DNA from 3 places in the Desulfovectis peckii genome. Region 2 is predicted to be linked to each of the others. Evidence: predicted binding sites of a transcription regulator. Region 2 holds the regulator's gene; each other region holds the start of a gene.
What was found. Region 2 encodes HrcA, which represses chaperone genes, less so after heat shock. Its sites were predicted from a motif close to TGTTAGCACTCNNNNNNNNNGAGTGCTAACA; they were not measured.

Region 1: the regulator HrcA is predicted to act here: its motif matches at 1,695-1,725, upstream of groES (co-chaperone GroES).
Region 3: the regulator HrcA is predicted to act here: its motif matches at 1,680-1,710, upstream of htpG (molecular chaperone HtpG).

Annotation. Positions count from the first base shown of each region.
Region 1 is NZ_AP042409.1:1,917,032-1,920,318, reverse strand. Features, by position in the region: gene ACZ5NG_RS09495 (winged helix-turn-helix domain-containing protein) at 1-11, shown strand, start outside; gene fdhD (formate dehydrogenase accessory sulfurtransferase FdhD) at 14-805, opposite strand; gene mog (molybdopterin adenylyltransferase) at 976-1,464, shown strand; gene groES (co-chaperone GroES) at 1,773-2,060, shown strand; gene groL (chaperonin GroEL) at 2,118-3,287, shown strand, end outside.
Region 2 is NZ_AP042409.1:261,958-265,244, forward strand. Features, by position in the region: gene hemW (radical SAM family heme chaperone HemW) at 1-485, shown strand, start outside; gene hrcA (heat-inducible transcriptional repressor HrcA) at 596-1,624, shown strand; gene ACZ5NG_RS01310 (TCP-1/cpn60 chaperonin family protein) at 1,655-3,223, shown strand; gene grpE (nucleotide exchange factor GrpE) at 3,241-3,287, shown strand, end outside.
Region 3 is NZ_AP042409.1:927,418-930,704, forward strand. Features, by position in the region: gene ACZ5NG_RS04705 (hypothetical protein) at 1-38, opposite strand, end outside; gene ACZ5NG_RS04710 (sigma-70 family RNA polymerase sigma factor) at 229-723, shown strand; gene rsiV (anti-sigma-V factor RsiV) at 728-1,615, shown strand; gene htpG (molecular chaperone HtpG) at 1,761-3,287, shown strand, end outside.

The DNA.
Region 1 (3,287 bases), 730 kb from region 2:
ATGCTAAATAACCCTAAAGTAAAATACGCTGTTTATGGGCATAAATATTTAGACGATTATTGCGGGCAAAGCCTACCACCGTCATTCCCAGCTCATTGGCCATTTGAATGGCCAGGGCGGTTGGGGCTGAACGGGATACTAAAATGGGAATTTTCATTTTTGCTACTTTAATTAAAATTTCTGAGGAAATTCGTCCACTGAAAACCATAATCTTATCATCGGTGGGGATATGATTTAAAAAGCAGTGACCGAAGATTTTATCAACCGCATTGTGCCGGCCAATATCTTCAAAAAATACAACAACATCGTGCGGATTACATAACGCGGCATTGTGCACACCGCCTGTATGCCGAAACAATTGGGACAGTTCTTCCAACCTTTGGGTTAAATGCCAAATTTGCTTTGGGGTAACAGTGACCGACGAGGATTTAATCACGCTCATTGACTTGGCATCATTAACAAAATAAAAAGTGGAACGTCCGCGACCACAACAAGAAGTAATATAGCGCTTCATAAATCTTTGTTCCGCTTCGTCTGTATCGGCAGTGACGTAAATCAACCCTTCTTGCTCGTCAATCTTAATTTCCCGCAGTTCAGCCGGGTCAAAGAGAATGCTTTCGGAACATAAAAATCCCACTGCCAGTTCTTTGAGATTTTGCGGCGAACAGACCAGAGTGACGAATTCTTTACCGTTTAAGAACAGTGTAATTGGCACTTCCTGTACCACATTATCCAGTTGATGATTTATCTCCTGGTCGACAACTCTAATGATCGGTACGGTTGTAAAATTTTTCTGCCTATTCATGTGTAAGTCCCCCAAACAATAGTATATTAATGCTGTAATTAGCTGTTTTTAGCTTTAGCCGTGCCGGTGCCGGGAACGACTCCCGGTCGTTCCGCTGTTGCCTATACTACTCTAATTCATATTATTATATATCAATAGCGGACAATGTATCTACTTAAGAGGTGACGAAAATGATCAATGTAGGAATTATTACTATGAGCGATAAAGGAGCAAAAGGTGAACGTGAAGACAAAAGCGGGGCAGTAATTAAAGAATTGATTGCCCAAATCGACGGTCAGGTGACGTACTATAAAGTTATTCCGGATGATTTTGACATAATTAAAGGGCAGCTTATCTACTGCTGTGATGATTTAAAACTTGATTTAGTGCTGACCACCGGAGGAACCGGACTAAGCCCCCGCGACAACACGCCGGACGCCACACTGGAAGTTATTCAAAAAGCAGTTCCCGGAATTCCTGAAGCCATGCGGCAGGAATCAATGCGCTATACGCCAAAGGCCATGTTGTCCAGAGCAACGGCCGGGGTGCGCGGCAGCACATTAATCATTAATTTACCCGGCAGCCCAAAAGCAGTTAAGGAATGTCTGGAGACAGTACTGCCGGTCTTGCCTCATGCTTTGGAAATTCTATCCGGTAAGGGCGGTGAATGTGCCCGTTAATCCCTAAAATTATGTATGGAAAATTTTTTGTTATGTGTATAAATTTAGTAACCAAAGGCCAAAATATAAAATAGCTGTCAAAAAAAATATTAGAAATAGAGTAAAAAGGATATAGACGGAGGAATTAAAAGCAAAAAACCCTTAATTTTCATAAATAGCAAATTAAGGGTAGTCAAAACACACTCAGATACTTGCTTTTAATTTTTTTGTTCTATATTATATTAATTGATTGTTAGCACTCGCAAGATACGAGTGCTAACAATAAAAGTGATTTAAAATTACCTTATATTTTTTAAGGAGGGGTATTTGTGGCAATCAGACCATTAGGTGATCGGGTAGTAGTAAAAACCCTACCCAGCGAAGAGGTAACAAAGAGTGGTATTGTAATTCCGGATACGGCAAAAGAAAAGCCTCAGCAAGCAGAAGTTGTAGCTGTAGGCCCGGGTCGGGTGCTGGAAAACGGTCAGCGTCAACCCATTGAAGTAAAACCCGGTGATAAAGTACTGTATTCTAAGTATGCCGGTAATGAAGTGAAAATTGACGGTCAAGAATATCTGATTCTGCGTGATATGGACATTCTTGCTGTTATTGAATAATAAATTACCTAATCATGGTGTATTTTACCAGTGTTGTAATTAAAGGAGGTTGTAATGATGGCAGGTAAAGAAATTGTCTTTAAGGAAGATGCCCGCAGAGCTCTGGAAAGAGGCGTAAATGCTCTGGCGGAAGCAGTAAAGGTTACTCTTGGACCAAAAGGTCGTAACGCTGTATTAGAAAAAAAATTCGGCGCTCCGTTAATTACCAATGACGGTGTAACCATTGCCAGAGAAATTGAGCTGTCCAATAATCTTGAGAACATGGGGGCTCAGCTGGTTAAAGAAGTAGCTACCAAAACTAACGATGTTGCCGGTGACGGTACCACTACCGCTACCGTTTTGGCTCAAGCACTGGTACGTGAAGGTTTGAAAAACGTAGCTGCCGGTGCCAACCCGATGCTGATTAAGCGCGGTATTGAAAAAGCTGTAGAAAAAGCAGTAGAAGAGATTAAAAAGCAAGCACAATCCATTGAAAGTAAAGAAGCAATTGCTCAGGTGGCATCAATTTCCGCTAATGACACAGCAATTGGTGAATTAATTGCCGATGCAATGGAAAAAGTGGGCAAAGACGGCGTAATCACTGTAGAAGAATCTCAAGGTACCGGTACTTCTTTAGAAGTAGTAGAAGGGATGAATTTTGATCGCGGCTACATCTCTCCGTATATGATTACCGATACGGATAAGATGGAAGCTAACCTGGAAGATCCCTACATACTGATTACTGATAAGAAAATCAGTGCAGTAGCAGATATCCTGCCGATTTTAGAAAAAGTTGTACAAGCCGGCAAGCCACTGGTTGTTATCTGTGAAGACTTAGAAGGCGAAGCACTGGCTACCTTAGTGCTGAACAAACTGCGTGGCACCTTCAACTGCGTAGCAGTAAAAGCTCCTGCCTTTGGTGATCGCCGGAAGGCTATGCTGGAAGATATCGCTATCCTCACCGGCGGTACCGTAATTACTGAAGATGTAGGTTTGAAGTTAGATAAGGCTACTTTAGATTTACTGGGTACTGCCCGTCAGGTAACCGTGAAGAAAGAAGAAACCATTATTGTTGGCGGTGCCGGTTCTCAAGAGAAGATTGCCGGCCGCATTGCGCAAATTAAAAAGCAAATTGAAGACAGCACATCCGAATTTGATAAGGAAAAACTGCAAGAACGTTTGGCTAAATTGGCCGGCGGTGTAGCTGTTATTTCAGTAGGGGCAGCTACCGAAGTAGAAATGAAAGAT
Region 2 (3,287 bases):
ATTTGGCCATGTATCAAAAGGCAATTAAATACTTGACACGGCATGGTTATACGCACTATGAAATATCTAACTTCGCCCGGCCCGGTTTTCAATCCCGGCATAACTTAATCTATTGGCATAACGGCAACTATCTTGGCTTAGGCCCGGCAGCCCACTCCCACTTTAACGGGGAAAGGTGGGCAAATACCGGTTCATTGGCTGAGTATGCCGGCAGCTTGGCGAAAAAAGAGTTGCCGGTAACGGAACGCTTTAAGTTGACAAAAAAAGAAGTGATGTCAGAAACGGTCTTTATGGGCTTAAGACTGCTGGACGGGTTGAATTTGAGCGAGTTTCGCCGCCGGTTTAAGCAAGATGTGCTGGATATCTGGCCGGAGCAAATAACCAAATTATGCAGTCAGGGTTTGCTTAAGTTGACCGATGGCCGCTTAAAATTAACTGATAAAGGCTTGCCGCTGGCAAACATTGTTTTTATGGAATTTGTTTAGCTTAAAAGGCGGTAGTTCATCTGCTTGACAAAACCCTACTGTAGTGCTATGTTTAATTGTAGTAACTTAGCACTCAACTGCATAGAGTGCTAACAGGAGGTGGCACCGGCATGGAAATGGATGAGCGCAAGAAGAAAGTATTGTTGGCTATCATAAAAGATTATATTTCTACTGCTGAACCGGTAGGCTCCCGAACCATTTCGCGCAAATATAATCTAGGGGTCAGTCCGGCTACCATTAGGAATGAAATGGCTGACTTGGAAGAATTGGGTTATATTGAACAGCCGCATACTTCGGCCGGACGCGTACCTTCACACTTAGGTTACCGTTATTATGTAGATTATCTGATGGAGCCCCTTGAGCTAAACAAAGAAGAACTGGAGCTGATTAATCGCAGTTACGAAAACAAGGTCAGAGAAATCGGCAAGATCATTACCAAAACCGGAAAGCTGTTATCTCGTTTGACCAACTATACCTCTATTGTGATGGCTCCTCAAATGGGTACTTCAGCAATTAGGCATATTCATTTGGTTTCAATGTCGCCGGACCAGGCAATGCTGATTGTGGTGATGAATAACGGTACAGTGCAACATCATCTCATAGATGTTGATGAAAATATTACCGCAAATGATCTGCTGCAGATTGCAACGGTGTTAAATGCTAAATTATCCGGTCTAACGGTGCCGCAAATTAGGTTGACGATATTAAAGGAACTTTACCAAGAACTGTCCAGCTACAAAGATTTATTGAATACTGCCTTTGAGCTGTTACATCATCAGATGCACGACAGCGCAGAGAGTAAAATATACTTGGGTGGGGTATATAATATCCTTAATCAGCCTGAGTTTCACAATATTGAAAAGGTAAAAACTTTATTATCACTGTTAGAGCAAGAAAAACTGCTGCACGAAATTCTCACTGATCATCAAGAATCCGGCTTAACGGTACGCATCGGTGTAGAGAACAATTGTGAAGAAATGAAGGATTGTACGATGGTGACAGCTACCTATCAATTAGATGATCAGGTGCGGGGAACTGTTGGCATACTGGGACCTACTCGCATGGAATACGCCAAAGTAATCACCATTGTGCAATACTTGGCTGAACGACTGAGTAATGCCCTGGAAAAATATAAGTAGTTGGTAAATTGCTTGAGGAGGAGCGAATAATTGAGCTTAAAACAACAAGCCAGTAAGGGTTCAGAAGTTGATGAAAGACTGGCGGCTTTGATTACCAATTCCAATGCAGTGCGAGCAATTGCTTCCGCGGTGGAAGGCACACTGGGCCCTAAAGGGCTGGATACCATGCTGGTAGACCGTTTTGGTGAAGTAGTGGTGACTAACGACGGCGTAACCATTCTCACCATGATGGAGGCTAATCACCCTGCTGCAAAAATGGTGGTAAATATAGCCAAATCACAACAAGAGGAAATCGGTGACGGAACAACAACCGCCACTATCATGGCCGGAGCGTTGGTTGCTACCGGTGTTGAGCAAGTGGCTAAAGGTGTCCCGGTGGCCAGAGTGATAGAAGGTCTGAAGATAGGACTTAAGCGGGCCCAACAAATGATTAAAGAGGCATCCAAGCCGGTTAACGGCTTGGATGATCCGCTGATTCGCCGGGTAGCGTTGGTTGCCGGGCGGGAGCATGAAGATATTGCGGATTTAGTAGTTGAAGCTGCAAGGTTAATTGGGCAGGAAAAACTGCAAGACAAAAGTTTTAAACTTTCTGACACTATTATTTCGCAAGAGGGCGCGGAAAATCAAGTGTTTATGGGCGTCATCATCAATAAAGAGCGCATGAATAAACAAATGCCTAAAGAATTGGAAAAAGTTAAGGTATTGGTGATTGATGACGCGTTGGAGCCGGAAGAAATTGAAGAAGAAGCTTTAAGCACGGAAAGCGGTTTTGCCCGTTATTTGGAGCTACAAAAGGATTTTCGTAGTAACCTACAAAAGATTATCGATTTGGGTGTTGGACTGGTGCTGGTAGACCGCGGTGTTGACGATGCTGCTGAAGAATTGCTAACCGATGCCGGCATTATTGTTGTGCAGAGGGTAGCAAACAAAGAGCTGCGCAAGGCGGCAGAACACTGCGGCGCTCGCATGATAAAACGCACCGGGCTGCGGAAAGCTCCCGATGATTTAGCTAAATATTTAGGTTATGCGGAAAAGGTTGTCAGTGAAGAAAAATTAGAGCAGCTATGGCTTGTCGGCGGCGGCGGTAAGCCGATGGCTACCGTATTGGTAGGGGCGGCAACAGAAGAAGTGGTCGGTGAGCGGGAACGGATTGCTAAAGATGCCGCTGCTGCCGTGCAAGCTGCCGTGCGCGGTGGGGTAGTCCCCGGTGGCGGTTCGCTGGAATTGGCAGTGGCCCGGGAGATAGAAAAGCTGCGGGATGAAATCAGAGGGATGGCTGCTTACGGCTTGGACTGTGTGGCCAATGCCCTTAGGCGTCCAATTTCCCAAATTGTGGCCAACGCCGGCTTTAATCCGCTGGAAAAAATTGGAGATGTAAATGCTGCTCAGGTAAAGAACAACAAATATTCACTGGCAGTGGATTGCGATACCGGTGAAGTGGCAGATATGGAACAGCTCGGCGTGGTAGATCCCACATTGGTAAAATTGTACGCGTTGAAAGCAGCCGGTGAAATAGCAGAAGCAATATTAAGGATAGATACAATTATCAAAATGCGTGATGAAAAAACATCATCACAGGAAGGTGAAGGCGATATATAAGAGGTGGGGGGATAAATTTGGCTAAGGATGATTTGCAGAAAGAACCGGAGCAAAATAAAGAGTC
Region 3 (3,287 bases), 670 kb from region 2:
TGATAGATGAAGTTTAAAAGTTCAGCATTTTCGTTCACTTTGTTAAACCTCCGGTAGATTTACTTTTCTTTAATAATAATAATTGCTAGTATTTCCGGTATCGGTCTCTGAAAATACATTACAGTCAATTAACTTACGCATTTCCTGCCTGAAACTTTTTGTTATTACTCAGGCGTCTAAAGGGTGAAGTAAAAAGATACATATCTTTGATTAAAGGAGTTTCATTAGATGTCAAATCACAATATCGAACAATTAATTGCCGACCACGTGATGGCATATAAAGAAAATTACTACCGCTTGGCCTATAGCTATGTAAAAAATACGCAAGACGCTTTAGATGTAGTACAAGAGTCTATTTACAAAGCCCTGTCCGCTAAGAATTCACTTGATAACACCGCTTATTTAAAGACCTGGTTTTACCGCATTATTGTTAATACCGCCATTGATTTTTTGCGCCGACGAAAAAAACTTGCCTTGGCTGAGGAAGACGTACTAATTAATATGGATAATGGCAGCGTTGACCTTTATCAGGATATCGACCTAAAGCAAGCACTGGATGCACTGCCGGCAAATTACCGCACGATCATCGTTTTGCGTTATTTTGAGGATTTAAAGTTGGAAGAAATAGCCATAATTTTAGATGAAAATGTTAATACCGTTAAAAGCCGATTGTACCGTGCACTAAAAAAGCTTCGGATAGAAATGGATGACAGGGAGGATTAATTTAATGAAGGATAAAAGATTAGAGCATTTGAAGAAAGAGTATCAAAATATACCCATCCCGGCAAATTTAGACGAAGTGGTAAAAAAAGCACTCCGCCAAGGCGGGGTTACCCGGCGTAACAACCCTGGCAAAATTGTTGCAGTTATAGCTGCTTCACTGATTTTGTTTATTGCTGTAATTAATATTAGCCCGGCAGTGGCCAAAAACGCTGCCGAGTTGCCGGTGGTGGGCAGCATTGTTAAAGTGCTAACTGTGAAAAATTACATTGTTAATGAAGAAAGATTTCAGGCAAATATCAATGTACCTAAAATTGAAGGCTTAGAAAACAAGAACTTGGAAAGCAGTTTAAATCAAAAGTATTTGGCCGAAAATAAAGCACTATATCAGCAATTTGTTAACGAAATGGAACAGTTAAAACAGCAGGAGGGAGGAAATATTGCGGTAAACAGCGGTTATGAGGTTATTACCGATACTGAAAAATTATTGACGGTTAAGCGTTATGTGGTGATAACCCAAGCATCTGCTGCCGAAACGGTGCGGTACGATACCGTTGATAAAGAGAAGCAATTATTAATTACTCTGCCCAGCCTGTTTAAAGATGACAGCTACATCCATATCATCAGCGAAAATATTAAAGAACAAATGAAAGCACAAATGCAAGAAGATGAAAGTAAAATTTACTGGGTGGAAATGCCCGGTCAACAACTGGAAATGATCGAACCTTTTAAAACCATAGATCCGGAACAAAGTTTTTACATCAACTCCCAAGGTAAATTGGTAATTGTGTTTGACGAATACCAAGTGGCCCCTGGCTACATGGGTACGCCGGAGTTTATCATTCCTACCGAAGTATTGGCAGATATTTTGGTCGGCAGAGAGTATATCCACTAGCATGTTGCTGCATTTTTGTTCCAATATTGACATAAAAGGTTAGTTTTGATATATAAATGTTATGACTTAGCACTCAATAGGCAAGAGTGCTAACAAAAACATAAATTGTTGGCATATCACGGAAAACTGAGGAGGATGATTTGGTTTGGCATTAAAACAGTTTCAAGCTGAATCAAAAAGGCTGCTGGATTTAATGGTAAACTCAATCTACACCCATAAGGAGATTTTTTTAAGGGAACTGATTTCCAATGCCAGTGACGCGATAGATAAGATTTACTATAAAGCACTAACTGATGATAATTTAACCTTTAATAAGGATGATTATTATATTAAAGTGACAGTGGACAAGGAAAAGCGGATTTTAAAAATTTCCGATACCGGTATTGGCATGACAGAGCAGGAATTGGAAGAGAACTTAGGGGTCATTGCCAAGAGCGGTTCACTGGCCTTTAAAGAAGATAACGAAATGAAAGATGACTTTGACATTATCGGCCAGTTTGGTGTGGGCTTTTATTCTGCCTTTATGGTTGCTGATGTTGTCACGGTGATTACCAAAGCCTTGGGCAGTGACCAAGCTTATAAGTGGGAGTCAACAGGAGCGGAAGGATATACAATTGAACCCTGTGAAAAAGATACCGTCGGAACCGATGTGATCTTGAAAATTAAACAAAATACAGAAGAAGAAGATTTCGACCAGTATTTGAATCAATATAAATTACAGTCAATTATCAAGAAATATTCCGATTATATCAGATATCCCATTAAAATGGATATTACCACTACCAGGCTAAAAGAGGGCAGTGATAATGAATATGAAGAAATTACCGAAGAAAAAATTATCAACAGCATGGTGCCGATTTGGCGAAAAAATAAAAATGAACTGACGAGGGAAGATTACGAAAACTTTTATGCTGAAAGGCACTACGGCTTTGATAAGCCGCTGAAATACATTCACATCAGTGCGGAAGGTACGATAAGCTATAAAGCTATTTTGTTTATTCCGGAGAGAATACCTTTTGATTTTTATACCAAGGAATATGAAAAGGGCTTAGAGCTTTATGCTAACAACGTTTTAATTATGAATAAGTGTGCTGAGCTGCTGCCGGATTATTTTAGCTTTGTCAAGGGAATGGTTGACTCTGAGGATTTATCACTGAACATTTCCCGCGAAATGCTGCAGCATGATCGCCAGTTAAAAGTAATTGCCAAAAATATCAAGAACAAAATTAAAAATGAACTGCTGCAGATGTTAAAGGATGAAAGGGATAAGTATCTAAAGTTTTACGAGTCCTTTGGCCGGCAGTTAAAATACGGCGTTTACAGCGAGTATGGGGCCAATAAAGAAGTACTGCAGGATTTACTGCTGTTTTATTCCTCGAAAGAGAAAAAGATGGTTACCTTATCTGAATACCTTTCCAGAATGCCTGAGGAGCAAAAATACATTTATTATGCTGTCGGCGATTCAGTAGAGAGAATTGAAAAATTGCCGCAAGCTGAACTGGTAGCAGATAAGGGTTATGAAATTTTATACTTCACTGATGATATAGACGAATTTGCCATTAAAATGATGCACAGCTACCAAGGTAAAGAATTTAAGTCGGTATCCAGCAGCGATTTGGGCATTGAAAGTGAAGAACATAAGAAAGCAGAGGCGGCAGAGGAAGAGAACCAA